Regions from separate parts of the Lelliottia sp. EB106-05-01-XG201 genome, predicted to be linked through region 2. Evidence: predicted binding sites of a transcription regulator. Region 2 holds the regulator's gene; each other region holds the start of a gene.

The links. The regulator CRP, encoded in region 2, controls carbon source genes, mostly activating them, when cyclic AMP is high. The targets are predictions, from matches to a motif close to ATGTGANNNNNNTCACAT.
Region 1: AC3WS9_RS11225 (PhzF family phenazine biosynthesis protein) is a predicted target of CRP. The motif match lies at 2,261-2,278, and genes of this name have one in related genera.
Region 3: AC3WS9_RS06735 (YfcZ/YiiS family protein) is a predicted target of CRP. The motif match lies at 1,834-1,851, and genes of this name have one in related genera.

The regions. Positions count from the first base shown of each region.
Region 1 is NZ_JBYTDV010000001.1:2,393,525-2,397,742, reverse strand. It holds gene AC3WS9_RS11235 (MarC family NAAT transporter) at 247-912, shown strand; gene AC3WS9_RS11230 (sugar transporter) at 990-2,186, opposite strand; gene AC3WS9_RS11225 (PhzF family phenazine biosynthesis protein) at 2,362-3,156, shown strand; gene AC3WS9_RS11220 (VOC family protein) at 3,198-3,644, opposite strand; gene AC3WS9_RS11215 (GNAT family N-acetyltransferase) at 3,844-4,218, shown strand, end outside.
Region 2 is NZ_JBYTDV010000001.1:4,325,014-4,329,231, forward strand. It holds gene AC3WS9_RS20290 (hydrolase) at 1-276, shown strand, start outside; gene AC3WS9_RS20295 (YheU family protein) at 273-491, shown strand; gene AC3WS9_RS20300 (phosphoribulokinase) at 522-1,391, shown strand; gene AC3WS9_RS20305 (OsmC family protein) at 1,478-1,882, opposite strand; gene crp (cAMP-activated global transcriptional regulator CRP) at 2,189-2,821, shown strand; gene AC3WS9_RS20315 (YccS/YhfK family putative transporter) at 2,880-4,218, shown strand, end outside.
Region 3 is NZ_JBYTDV010000001.1:1,434,757-1,438,974, forward strand. It holds gene mlaA (phospholipid-binding lipoprotein MlaA) at 1-255, shown strand, start outside; gene fadL (long-chain fatty acid transporter FadL) at 301-1,584, opposite strand; gene AC3WS9_RS06735 (YfcZ/YiiS family protein) at 1,959-2,243, shown strand; gene fadI (acetyl-CoA C-acyltransferase FadI) at 2,483-3,793, shown strand; gene fadJ (fatty acid oxidation complex subunit alpha FadJ) at 3,793-4,218, shown strand, end outside.

The sequences.
Region 1 (4,218 bases), 1.9 Mb from region 2:
TGGCAAGTAGTTTAGTCACGCCAGATATTATTGCTCAGGCAAGTATAAGTCAACCGAATGTAATGTCCGATGCCACGATTTGCTAAAACGTTTCATGAACTTTTTTTGAGCCTTTTAAAATCATAAACATAACGTCTGGTTATCGGTATGCAGCGGAAAATACTGCTTACGTTCTCATCATGGCTGTGTCCGGCCATTTCACCGTATACTGTGAGGGTTGATTATGGATAAGGACGACAACGCACTATGGTGGAATTATTTCAGGCAATAGGACTTGGGCTGGTGGTGCTGCTGCCGCTGGCGAACCCGTTAACAACCGTGGCGTTGTTCCTGGGGCTGGCAGGGAACATGAACAGCGCCGAACGTAACCACCAGTCGTTAATGGCCTCGGTGTACGTTTTCATCATCATGATGGTGGCCTATTACGCCGGGCAGGTGGTGATGAACACCTTCGGGATTTCGATTCCCGGGTTACGTATTGCGGGGGGCTTGATCGTCGCCTTTATCGGTTTCCGCATGCTGTTCCCGGCGCATAAAGCGCATGAATCGCCGGAAGCGAAAAGCAAATCGGAAGAGATGGAGTCTGAACCTTCCGCCAATATCGCCTTTGTTCCGCTCGCCATGCCAAGCACGGCCGGGCCAGGGACAATTGCGATGATCATCAGCTCCGCGTCAACGGTGCGTGACGGCACGACATTCTCAGCGTGGGTGGTGATGGTGGCGCCGCCGCTGATCTTCGCGATTATCGGCGTGATTTTGTGGGGATGTTTGCGCAGTTCCGGCGCGATCATGCGCTGGGTCGGCAAGGGCGGAATCGAGGCGATTTCCCGTTTGATGGGCTTCCTGCTGGTCTGTATGGGCGTGCAGTTTATTATTAACGGCGTGCTGGAAATTATTAAAACTTACCCTTGATTGCCCGGCGGCGCTACGCTTGCACGGGCCTACGTGTTTTGTAGGCCGGGTAAGCGCAGCGCCACCCGGCAAAAAAACTACCCTCGATCCGTCTGCTCTTCCAGCGCCACCGGCCATTTTCGGAAGATCAGAATCGACCAGATCAACGCCGCCAGCGCCGGAATTGCCCCGAGATAGCCAATCGCCGACATCGAAAAATGCAGGCTGATTTGATTTCCCACCAGTGCGCCCGCGCCAATCCCTAGATTGAAAATCCCCGAGAAGAGCGACATCGCCACATCCGTGGCATCCGGTGCCAGGGCCAGGACTTTCACCTGCATGCCAAGCCCGATAATCATCATCGCCACGCCCCAACAAATACTCAGTATCGCCAGATGGGTTTCGCTGCCTGCGGCAGGCATCAGCAACACCAGGCACAGCATCAACACCCCGATTGCGCCGCTCACCAGCAGCGAAGCGTGTTTATTGCCCAGTTTGCCAAACAGGAGGCTGCCGATGATGCCAGCCCCGCCGAGGAGTAACAGCAGAACCGTGGCGAAACTGGCGCTAAAGCCCGCGACAACCTGCACAAAAGGTTCAATATAGCTGTAGGCCGTGTAGTGGGCGGTGACTACCACCACCGTCAGCAAATAAATGCTCATCAGCGCCGGGCGGCGGAACAGCAGCGGCAGGCTTTTTAGTGAGCCAGAGTGTTCGCTCGGTAATTTCGGCAGAAGCTTGATCAGGCACAGCAGGGTGATCAGCGCGCCCATGCCGATGGCAAAGAAGGTGGTACGCCAGCCGAAATACTGCCCGACGATACGCCCGATCGGCAGACCGAGCACCATCGCCAGCGCGGTGCCGGTCGCCAGCAGGCTCAGGGCCTGAGCGCGTTTTCCTGCCGGGGCAAGACGAATGGCCAGCGACGCGGTTATCGACCAGAAAAGAGCGTGGGCAAAGGCGATACCGATGCGGCTGATCACCAGCACCGTAAAGTTCCAGGCGAGGAACGACAGTACGTGGCTGGCGATGAACAGCACGAAGAGACCGATCAGCAGTTTGCGCCGCTCCATCTGGCTGGTGAGCAGCATAAAGGGCAGGGACATCAACGCCACTACCCAGGCGTAGATGGTCAGCATGATCCCGACCTGCGCCGTTTCCATCTGGAAACTTTTAGCAATATCGGAAAGCAAACCGACGGGGACGAACTCCGTGGTATTAAAGATAAATGCAGCGATGGCAAGCGTGACCACACGTAGCCACGCGACCTTGCGGGAAACCGTGTTCATTGTCATAGATATAGAGGGATTCGTTGCTGAAAAGATGAGAAGGCGATCTTAAAGCCTTCGCTGGCGAAAAGACAACCATTATGTGATGCAGATCTCATAATTTACCTTATCCAGCCCGTAGCGAAGGGCGTTGTTTTCCTTGAAGATAAGGAACAGCACAATAAAAACAGGCGGTACGACAATGCACGAAATTGATTTTTATCTGGTGGATGCCTTCACCGACAAAGCCTTTGGTGGGAATGCGGCCGCGGTTTGCCCGCTGGAAGAGTGGCTTCCGGACGAGACGCTGCTCAGCATGGCGAAACAACACAACCAGTCGGAGACAGCGTTTTTCGTGCGCACCGACGACGGTTTTGAACTGCGCTGGTTCACCACGCAGTATGAGATCGATCTGTGCGGCCACGCTACGCTCGCGGCGTCGCATGTGATTTTTGAATACCTCGATTACCCGCACACGGAAATTGAATTCTCGACGCGCTTTGTCGGCAAACTGACCGTCAAGCGCAACGGCGACTGGCTGACCCTCAACTTCCCGGCCTGGGCAAGTGAAGCCGTTGATAACGCGCCAGCCTTGCTGTTTTATTCGCTGGGCATCCCCGCTGCAAAAGAAGTCCGCGTGGCGCGCGACTATATGGTGGTGCTGGAGAACCAGCAGCAGGTCGAAGCGATTGACCCGGATATCTCGGCGATGATCCCGCTGGATAAGATGGTGTGTATTACCGCACCTGGCGACGAAGTGGATTTTGTCAGCCGCTTCTTCTGCCCGGGCGAGGGCGTCCCGGAAGATCCGGTGACCGGCTCCACCCACAGTATGCTGATCCCTTACTGGAGCGAAAAACTCGGTAAAACCCAGCTGCAGGCTCGCCAGGTGTCGGCCCGCGGCGGCGATTTGCGCTGTGAATTACAGGGCGACCGCGTGCTGATTGGTGGGCAAGCCACGTTGTACCTGAAAGGCAAAATCTTCCTGCGCCAGTAGGGGGTAAATCCGCTTAAGGTGCCCGCGAGGCGGGCATTTTTTTAGATCTTCTGCGCCACATCCCAGATAAAGCCGAAGGGGTCCTGGACGCGGGCTTTCAAATCACCCCAGAACATCTCCGCCGGTTCTTTTAGTACCGTCGCACCGGCCTGTACCATCTCACCGACCAGCGCGACGGCATCATCCACATAGAGGTAGAAGATAAACGGCGTCGGAGTGCCGGAGGTTTGAGGGCTACTCAACTCCGAATCCCAGCCCTCCTGGTTAAGCGTGAAGTTGGTGCCGCGATAGCGAATACGGGCAAAGAGCAGTTCGCCGTTTTCACCTTCCAGTTCGGCGATGGCCACCATACTCATCGCGCCCGTGTAGAAATCCACGGCGGCGCGGACATCCGGTACGTTAAGGGCGGTCGTCAGCCAGGTGAGCCCCATGCCTTCCCACGGGTGAGTGCGATTTTCAACGTTGTTAAACCAGTCCAGTTTTTTCATTTCAGTCTCCTTCTGAGGGCCGTTGTTGGCGAACGAAGGGCATAATAACGCGGGTTAAAAACAAATACTGTATATAATTACAGTGACCCGCATTTTTGGCACTCTTTGTTGGATTATCCTCAAGAAAGATAAGTTAACAGTATGACCAATGGCATCGCGAGGCGGCTATGTTGATAACAAACAACAAAAGGAGCCTGCCATGTATTCCATTACCTCTGAATCTGCCTCTCATCCGGATATTCTGGCGCTGATCGCCGCTCTGGACCGTTATCAAACCGAACTTTACCCGGCGGAAAGTAATCATCTGATCGATCTCACCCAACTGGCGACGGGGTCGCTGCTGATGATGGTGATCCGTGATAACCAGCTTAACGCGGTGGGCTGCGGGGCGATTGTGCTCAACGGGGACGGCAGCGGGGAGATGAAGCGGGTGTATATCGATCCCACTCATCGCGGGCAAAAGCTGGGGGAGAAACTGCTGGCGGCGCTGGAGGACGAAGCCCTTAGCCGCCACTGCCACACCCTGCGCCTCGAAACGGGCATTAAGCAGCATGCGGCGATTCAGCTGTATGAA
Region 2 (4,218 bases):
TTTGCCGACGCGATCGACTACTATCGTCAGTGTAGCGCCATGCCGCTGCTGAACCAGATCACCAAACCGACGCTGATCATCCATGCGAAGGATGATCCCTTTATGGATCATCACTCCATTCCCGCGCCGGAACATCTGCCGGCGAACGTGCAGTATCAACTGACGGAACACGGCGGCCACGTCGGCTTTATCACCGGCACCTTGCGTCGCCCGAAAATGTGGCTGGAATCGCGCATCCCTGACTGGTTAACCCCTTTTCTGGAGAGAGTAAAATGATGATTCCCTGGCAGGATCTGGCTCCCGAAACGCTGGATAGCCTGATTGAAAGCTTTGTATTACGCGAAGGCACCGATTATGGTGAACATGAGCGTTCGCTCGAACAAAAGGTCGCCGATGTCAAACGGCAGCTACAAAGCGGCGAGGTGTTACTGGTGTGGTCTGAACTGCACGAAACGGTCAACATCATGCCGCGCAATCAGTTTCGCGGTTGATTGTTCCATCTTTCCATTCAGGGAGTTGCTATGTCCGCCAGACATCCGGTTATTGCCGTCACGGGTTCGAGTGGTGCGGGAACCACCACCACCAGCCTCGCTTTTCGCAAGATCTTCGCGCAGCTCAACCTGCGCGCGGCCGAGGTGGAGGGCGATAGCTTTCATCGCTTCACCCGTCCTGAAATGGACATGGCTATCCGCAAAGCCCGCGATTTAGGCAAGCACATCAGCTACTTCGGGCCAGACGCCAACGACTTTGGCCTGCTGGAACAAACCTTTCAGGACTACGGCCACACGGGCAAAGGCCAGTCGCGCAAGTACCTGCACACCTACGACGAAGCGGTACCCTGGAATCAGGTACCAGGCACATTTACTCCGTGGCAGCCCCTGCCGGAGCCGACTGACGTGCTGTTTTACGAAGGATTGCACGGCGGCGTGGTGACGCCGCAGCATGACGTGGCGCGCCACGTGGATCTGCTGGTCGGCGTGGTGCCGATTGTCAATCTGGAGTGGATTCAAAAGCTGACCCGCGACATGAGCGAGCGCGGCCATTCGCGCGAAGCGGTGATGGATTCGGTGGTGCGTTCGATGGAGGATTACATTAACTTCCTGACGCCGCAGTTTTCCCGCACCCACATCAACTTCCAGCGCGTTCCGACAGTCGACACCTCTAACCCGTTTGCGGCGAAAACCATTCCTTCGCTAGATGAAAGCTTTGTGGTGATCCATTTCCGTAACCTGGAAGGCATCGATTACCCGTGGCTGCTGGCGATGCTGCAGGGCTCATTCATTTCGCATATCAATACGCTGGTGGTGCCGGGCGGGAAGATGGGGCTGGCGATGGAGTTGATCATGATGCCGCTGGTGCAGCGGTTGATGGAAGGCAAGAAGATCGCCTGAGGTTTGATGCCGGATGGCGCTGCGCTTATCCGGCCTACAAAAGCACGAACGTAGGGCGGGTTAGCGAAGCGCCACCCGCCAACGAATTAAGCGTCAATCACTTCATACGAATGGGTAATCTTCACCGCTTTTTCCAGCATCAGCGCCACAGAGCAGTACTTCTCCGCAGACAAATCCACCGCGCGGGACACCGCGGCATCTTTCAGCTCTTTACCGGTGACAATAAAATGCAGATTGATATGCGTAAACAGACGCGGCGCTTCTTCGCGACGCTCTGAGGTCAGCTTCACTTCGCAGTCGGTCACATCGTGACGGCCTTTTTGCAGAATCGACACCACGTCAATTGCGCTGCACCCGCCAGCCGCCATCAGCACCACTTCCATCGGGCTTGGCGCTTTATCTCCGGAGTTACCGTCCATCAAAATCTGGTGCCCTGAAGCGGATTCGCCAAGGAACGTTAAACCTTCAACCCATTTCACACGCGCTTGCATTTTTATTAACTCCGAAGTTGCATTTTTATGAACAGATTACGCGTGCGTTACAATTCTCGCAACGGAAGGCGACCTGCATCATGCTGAAGCGAGACACCAGGAGACACGCGGCTAAAGCTATGCTAAAACAGTCTCGATGCTACAGTAATACATTGACGTTACACATGTATGCAGAGGACATCAAACTTTACTGGCTGCGAACAGTGCGACAGCCACTTCCCAGGTACGGGTAAGAATTCGATTGCAACCCCAGAGTCAGGATGCGATTTTGACTCTGAGACAGCTTATAACAGAGGATAACAGCGCATGGTGCTTGGCAAACCGCAAACAGACCCGACTCTCGAATGGTTCTTGTCTCATTGCCACATTCATAAGTACCCATCGAAGAGCACGCTGATTCACCAGGGTGAAAAAGCGGAAACGTTGTATTACATCGTCAAAGGCTCGGTGGCAGTGCTGATCAAAGATGAAGAAGGGAAAGAGATGATCCTTTCTTATCTGAACCAGGGCGATTTCATCGGTGAACTGGGCCTGTTTGAAGAAGGCCAGGAACGTAGCGCCTGGGTGCGTGCGAAAACCGCGTGTGAAGTCGCTGAGATCTCCTACAAGAAATTCCGTCAGCTGATCCAGGTGAACCCGGACATCCTGATGCGCCTTTCTTCGCAGATGGCTCGCCGCCTGCAGGTCACTTCCGAGAAAGTGGGCAACCTCGCCTTCCTGGACGTCACCGGTCGCATCGCGCAGACGCTGCTGAACCTGGCGAAACAACCTGACGCCATGACCCACCCGGACGGTATGCAAATTAAAATTACCCGTCAGGAAATTGGTCAGATCGTGGGCTGTTCTCGCGAAACCGTAGGTCGTATCCTGAAAATGCTGGAAGATCAAAACCTGATCTCCGCTCACGGTAAAACTATCGTGGTCTACGGGACCCGTTAATTCCGCAAAATCCGGCGTGCCATCGCAAGATGTCACGCCGTTTTTGTCTCTGACGACTATGTGGCGCAGGCTGATTTATCACCCGGAAGTTAACTACGCACTACGTCAAACTCTGGTGTTATGTCTTCCCGTGGCCGTTGGTTTGATCCTGGGCCATCTGCAACAGGGGCTGCTGTTTTCTCTCGTCCCCGCCTGCTGCAACATTGCCGGTCTCGATACTCCCCACAAACGCTTTTTCAAACGTCTGATTATCGGCGGCTGCCTGTTTGCCGGATGTAGCCTCGCCGTGCAGCTGCTGCTGGCGCGCGATATCCCGCTGCCGCTCATTCTGACCGTGCTGGCGATGACGCTGGGCGTCACGGCGGAGATCAGCGCGCTTCACGCCCGCCTGCTGCCCGCATCGCTCATTGCCGCCATTTTCACGCTGAGTCTCGCCGGAAATATGCCCGTCTGGGAGCCGCTGCTGATCTATGCCGCCGGCACGCTGTGGTACGGGCTGTTTAACTGGTTCTGGTTCTGGATGTGGCGAGAGCAACCGCTGCGCGAATCCCTGAGCCTGCTCTACGTCCAGCTCGCCGAATATTGCGAAGCCAAATACACCCTGCTGACGCAGCACACGGACCCGGAAAAGTCCCTGCCGCCGCTGCTGTCGCGCCAGCAAAAAGTGGTCGATCTCATCAGCCAGTGTTATCAGCAGCTGCACATGCTGGCGGCCAATAAAAATCATGAATACAAACGCCTGCTGCGCGTCTTCCAGGTCGGGCTGGATCTGCAGGAGCATATCTCCGTCAGCCTGCATCACCCGCAGGAGGTGCAAAAGCTGGTGGAGCGCAGCCACGCCGAGGCGGTGATCCGCTGGAACGCCCAGACGGTCGCGGCTCGCCTGCGCGTGCTGGCGGACGATATTCTGTATCATCGCTACCCGACGCGCTTTACCATGGATAAACAGCTGGGAGCGCTGGAGAAAATCGCGCGCCAGCATCCGGATAACCCGGTCGGGCAGTTCTGCGCATGGCACTTTAGCCGCATCGCGCGCGTGCTGCGCACCCAGCGCCCGCTCTACTCCCGCGACCTGATGGCCGATAAGCAAAAACGTCTGCCGCTGCTGCCTGCGCTGAAAAGCTATCTGTCGCTGAAATCCTCCGCCCTGCGCAACGCCGCGCGCATCAGCGTCATGCTCAGCGTGGCGAGCCTGATGGGTGTCGCGCTGCACTTACCGAAGCCCTACTGGATCCTCATGACCGTGCTGTTTGTCACCCAGAACGGCTATGGCGCCACGCGAGTGCGCATTCTTCACCGGGCGCTCGGGACTTTTGCCGGGTTAGTGATTGCCGGGGTGACGCTGCACTTCCACGTTCCCGACGGCTACACCCTGGCGGGAATGCTGGTGATTACGC
Region 3 (4,218 bases), 2.9 Mb from region 2:
ACCCTTTATCCGGTGCTGTCGTGGCTGACCTGGCCGCTGTCGATCGGTAAATGGACCGTCGAAGGGATTGAGACGCGTGCTCAGCTGCTGGATTCAGACGGCCTGCTGCGTCAGTCTTCCGACCCGTACATTATGGTCCGCGAAGCTTACTTCCAGAATCATGACTTCATCGCCAACGGCGGCAAGCTGAAACCGGAAGATAATCCGAACGCCAAAGCCATCGAGAATGAGCTTTCTGAGATAGATAAAGAATAAAAGAAAAAGGTGAGCAAATGCTCACCTTTTTTAATGACGACGCGATTAGAACGCGTAGTTGAAGTTCATGCCATACAGCCAGGCTTTCCCTTCAGAAGTAAACTTATACGGGCCTTCCTGGAAGGTCACTTTCTGCCCGTGCATGTAAGAAATACCTGCATCGACGGAAGCATCTTTATTGAACGCGTAAGTGGCACCTGCGCTCAGCCAGAAGCGGTCCTGATCCGGGATAGAGATAGAACGTTTGTCAGCCGGAACCGGGCTATCATCAAATGCGATACCGGTACGGAACGTCCAGCTGTCATCCATATAGTAGGTCGTACCCAGCGCGATACGGTAGGCATCTTTGAAGCTTTCGTCTTTGTAGAACAGCGTCTGACCATTGCTTCCGGTCGCTTTCAGCTCCTGGAACTGGCTCCAGCTGGTGTAAGCCAGGCTGTAGTGAACCGCCCACTGTGGCGCAACGCGGTTATAACCGGACACTTCCCACATTTCTGGCAGATGCAGCGTGAGTGAGCCAGGGATAGTTTGACCAGAGGTGCCCCACGGAATAGTGGTGCCCGCGCCTGGTACCATGCCATTCACTGGTGACAGGATGCCGCTCTTATAATCGCCGTCGAAGTCAATTTTCACTTCTGAACGGTAGGTGAAGCCCCAACGGTTGTTTTTGTCCAGCTCATACAGGATACCCGCGTTCCAGCCGTAGCCCCACTCATCACCCTTCAGGCTGGCGATTTTGTTGCTGTTTTTCGGCAGTGCGGCAGTTTGTTCACCCGCGTAACGTTCGATCTTCGCATCAGCGTAGACGGCGTCAAAGCCCAGACCGAAGCTCCAGCTGTCGTTCAGACGGTAAGCGCCGCTCAGGTTCAGGTTAACGGTGGTCAGATCGGTTTTACCGGCGTACTCACCTGCTGGATAGTTGGTATTAAATTCAGTGGCCAGCCCGTAGTTAGAGGTCACCGAAGCGCCCCAGCCGAACTGGTCATTAATAGGTGCGACAAAGTGCAGGTTTGGAACCCATGCCGTTGGGGCGATGTTATCTGCTTTCAGGCTGGCTCCAGTGAATGGAGAATTACCGGAGACATTCACGTCTGGATCGATGAAGACCGCACCCGCAGAGAAGGTAGGGCGATCAAACATAGTGATCAGCGCCGGGTTACGGCTCACGTTGCCTGCGTCATCGGCAATAGCGCCTTCCCCGGAATATGCACGGCCAAGGCCAGAGGAAGAAAATTCGTTAAGCTGGAAGCCCGCGGACCAGGCGGACGTTGATACGATTGCCACTGCGACTGCCAGCGCAGTCTTTTTGAACAGGGTTTTCTGGCTCATGACCATAACCTCATTGAGTTATTTTTATGCAATATATGTTACATAGAGTAACAGGAGCGCGAAGTGTAGGGTCTGTGGTAACACTTAGAAATCAGACCAGTGGCGAGAGTATAGGTCGGACCAGATGGGATGTTGCAAGTTTGTTTCTGAAGTTTTTCAAAGATGTTTTTTGAAACGAGATCCAGGTGGCAAAAATGCGACCACCGGCACTCACCATAAAGGGTGATTTTTGCGTTAGATCATTTTTTAGTGTGATAACGGTCACTTATCCCCGTTTGCGCCATTAACGGCTGGAGAGACCTTCAGCCAGGGCGTAAAATATCAGCAACGTATTTATCTCGCGCCGTGCGCGAAAACGCAGAGGAACTTGAGCTATGAGTAAATGCAGTGCTGATGAAACCCCGGTTTGCTGCTGTATGGATGTCGGTACCATCATGGATAACACCGATTGCACCGCGTCTTACAGCCGTGTATTTAGCAAACGTTCGGATGCTGAAGAGACCTTGACCGCGTTGACCAAACGCGCGCGTGACGTGGAATCCGATCCGTGTGAAATCAAATCTTCCCTCACGGAAGTGGACGGTGGCGTGAAGCTCGACATCGATTTCGTTTTTGCGTGTGAAGCTGAAACACTGATCTTCCAGCTCGGGTTGCGTTAATTTTGTGCCCGGCGGCGCTTCGCTTGAACGGGCCTACGGTTTTGTAGGTCGGGTAAGGCGAAGCGCCACCCGACAAAAACCACCTCAAATGCCCCTGCCTGCGCCGGGGCATTTTCTTTTCTTCTCTGTGTCTTACCTCGCAATTTTTCGCTTCCCCGATTGGCTCAATGTAAAAATATGGTTAAAACTGTTATCAGGTCAGACCACTTTGAGCATCAGGTTATTTACAGGGGACTGTTATGAGTCAGGCATTACCGCTCGTCACCCGTCAGGGTGATCGCATTGCCATTGTCAGTGGATTGCGTACTCCGTTTGCACGTCAGGCGACGGCATTTCACGGAATACCGGCTGTCGATCTGGGGAAAATGGTAGTGGGGGAGATGCTGGCACGCAGCGAAATACCCCCTGAGGTCATTGAACAGCTGGTATTTGGGCAGGTGGTTCAAATGCCCGAAGCGCCCAACATCGCCCGCGAAATCGTGCTAGGCACCGGAATGAACGTCCATACGGACGCCTACAGCGTCAGCCGTGCCTGTGCGACCAGCTTCCAGGCCGTCGCTAACGTGGCGGAAAGTCTGATCACCGGGACTATTCGTGCGGGCATTGCGGGCGGGGCCGATTCTTCGTCTGTTCTGCCGATTGGCGTCAGCAAAAAGCTGGCCCGCGTGCTGGTGGACGTCAACAAAGCCCGCACCATGGGGCAGCGCCTCAAACTCTTTTCTCGTCTTCGCCTGCGCGATCTTGCGCCCGTCCCGCCTGCGGTTGCGGAATACTCTACCGGCCTGCGGATGGGCGATACCGCCGAGCAGATGGCGAAAACCTATGGCATTACCCGTGAGCAGCAGGATGCCCTGGCCCATCGTTCCCATCAGCGCGCGGCGCTGGCGTGGTCCGAGGGCAAACTCTCCAACGAAGTCATGACGGCCTACATCCCGCCGTTCCGTGAGCCTCTCGCCGAAGATAACAACATTCGTGGCAATTCGACGCTGGCGGATTATGCAAAATTACGCCCAGCATTCGACCGCAAACACGGAACCGTCACGGCGGCGAACAGCACGCCTCTGACCGACGGCGCGGCGGCGGTGATCCTGATGACCGAGTCCCGCGCCAAAGAGCTGGGGCTGGTCCCGCTGGGCTATCTGCGCAGCTACGCTTTCACCGCCATCGACGTCTGGCAGGACATGCTGCTGGGTCCGGCGTGGTCCACGCCGCTGGCGCTCGAACGCGCCGGATTAACGATGGCCGATTTAACACTGATCGATATGCACGAAGCCTTTGCGGCACAAACGCTGGCTAACCTGCAGCTGTTAGGTAGCGAACGCTTTGCCCGCGATGTACTGGGCCGCACCCATGCCACCGGTGAAGTGGATGAGAGCAAATTTAACGTGCTGGGCGGCTCCATTGCCTACGGCCACCCGTTTGCCGCCACCGGGGCACGCATGATTACGCAAACGCTACATGAACTTCGCCGTCGCGGCGGCGGTTTTGGTCTGGTCACCGCCTGTGCGGCGGGCGGTCTGGGCGCGGCGATGGTTCTGGAGGCTGAATAATGGAAACGACTTCCGCTTTTGACCTGAAGGTCCGTCTGGATAATATCGCCGTCGTCACCATCGACGTGCCGGGCGAGAAGATGAATACCCTGAAAGCCGAGTTCGGCGTTCAGGTGCGCGCGATCCTCAAGCAGATCCGCGAAAACAAAGAGATTCGCGGGCTGATTTTTATCTCCGCCAAGCCCGATAATTTTATCGCCGGTGCCGATATCAACATGATCGCCCGCGCCAGCAGTGCGCAGGAGGCGGAGCAGCTTGCCCGTCAGGGCCAGCAGATCATGGCGGAGATCCACGCCTTGCCGATCCCGGCGATCGCCGCGATCCACGGCGCTTGCCTCGGCGGTGGCCTGGAGCTGGCGCTGGCGTGTCACAGCCGTATCTGTACGGATGATGCGAAAACTGTCCTCGGTCTGCCGGAAGTGCAG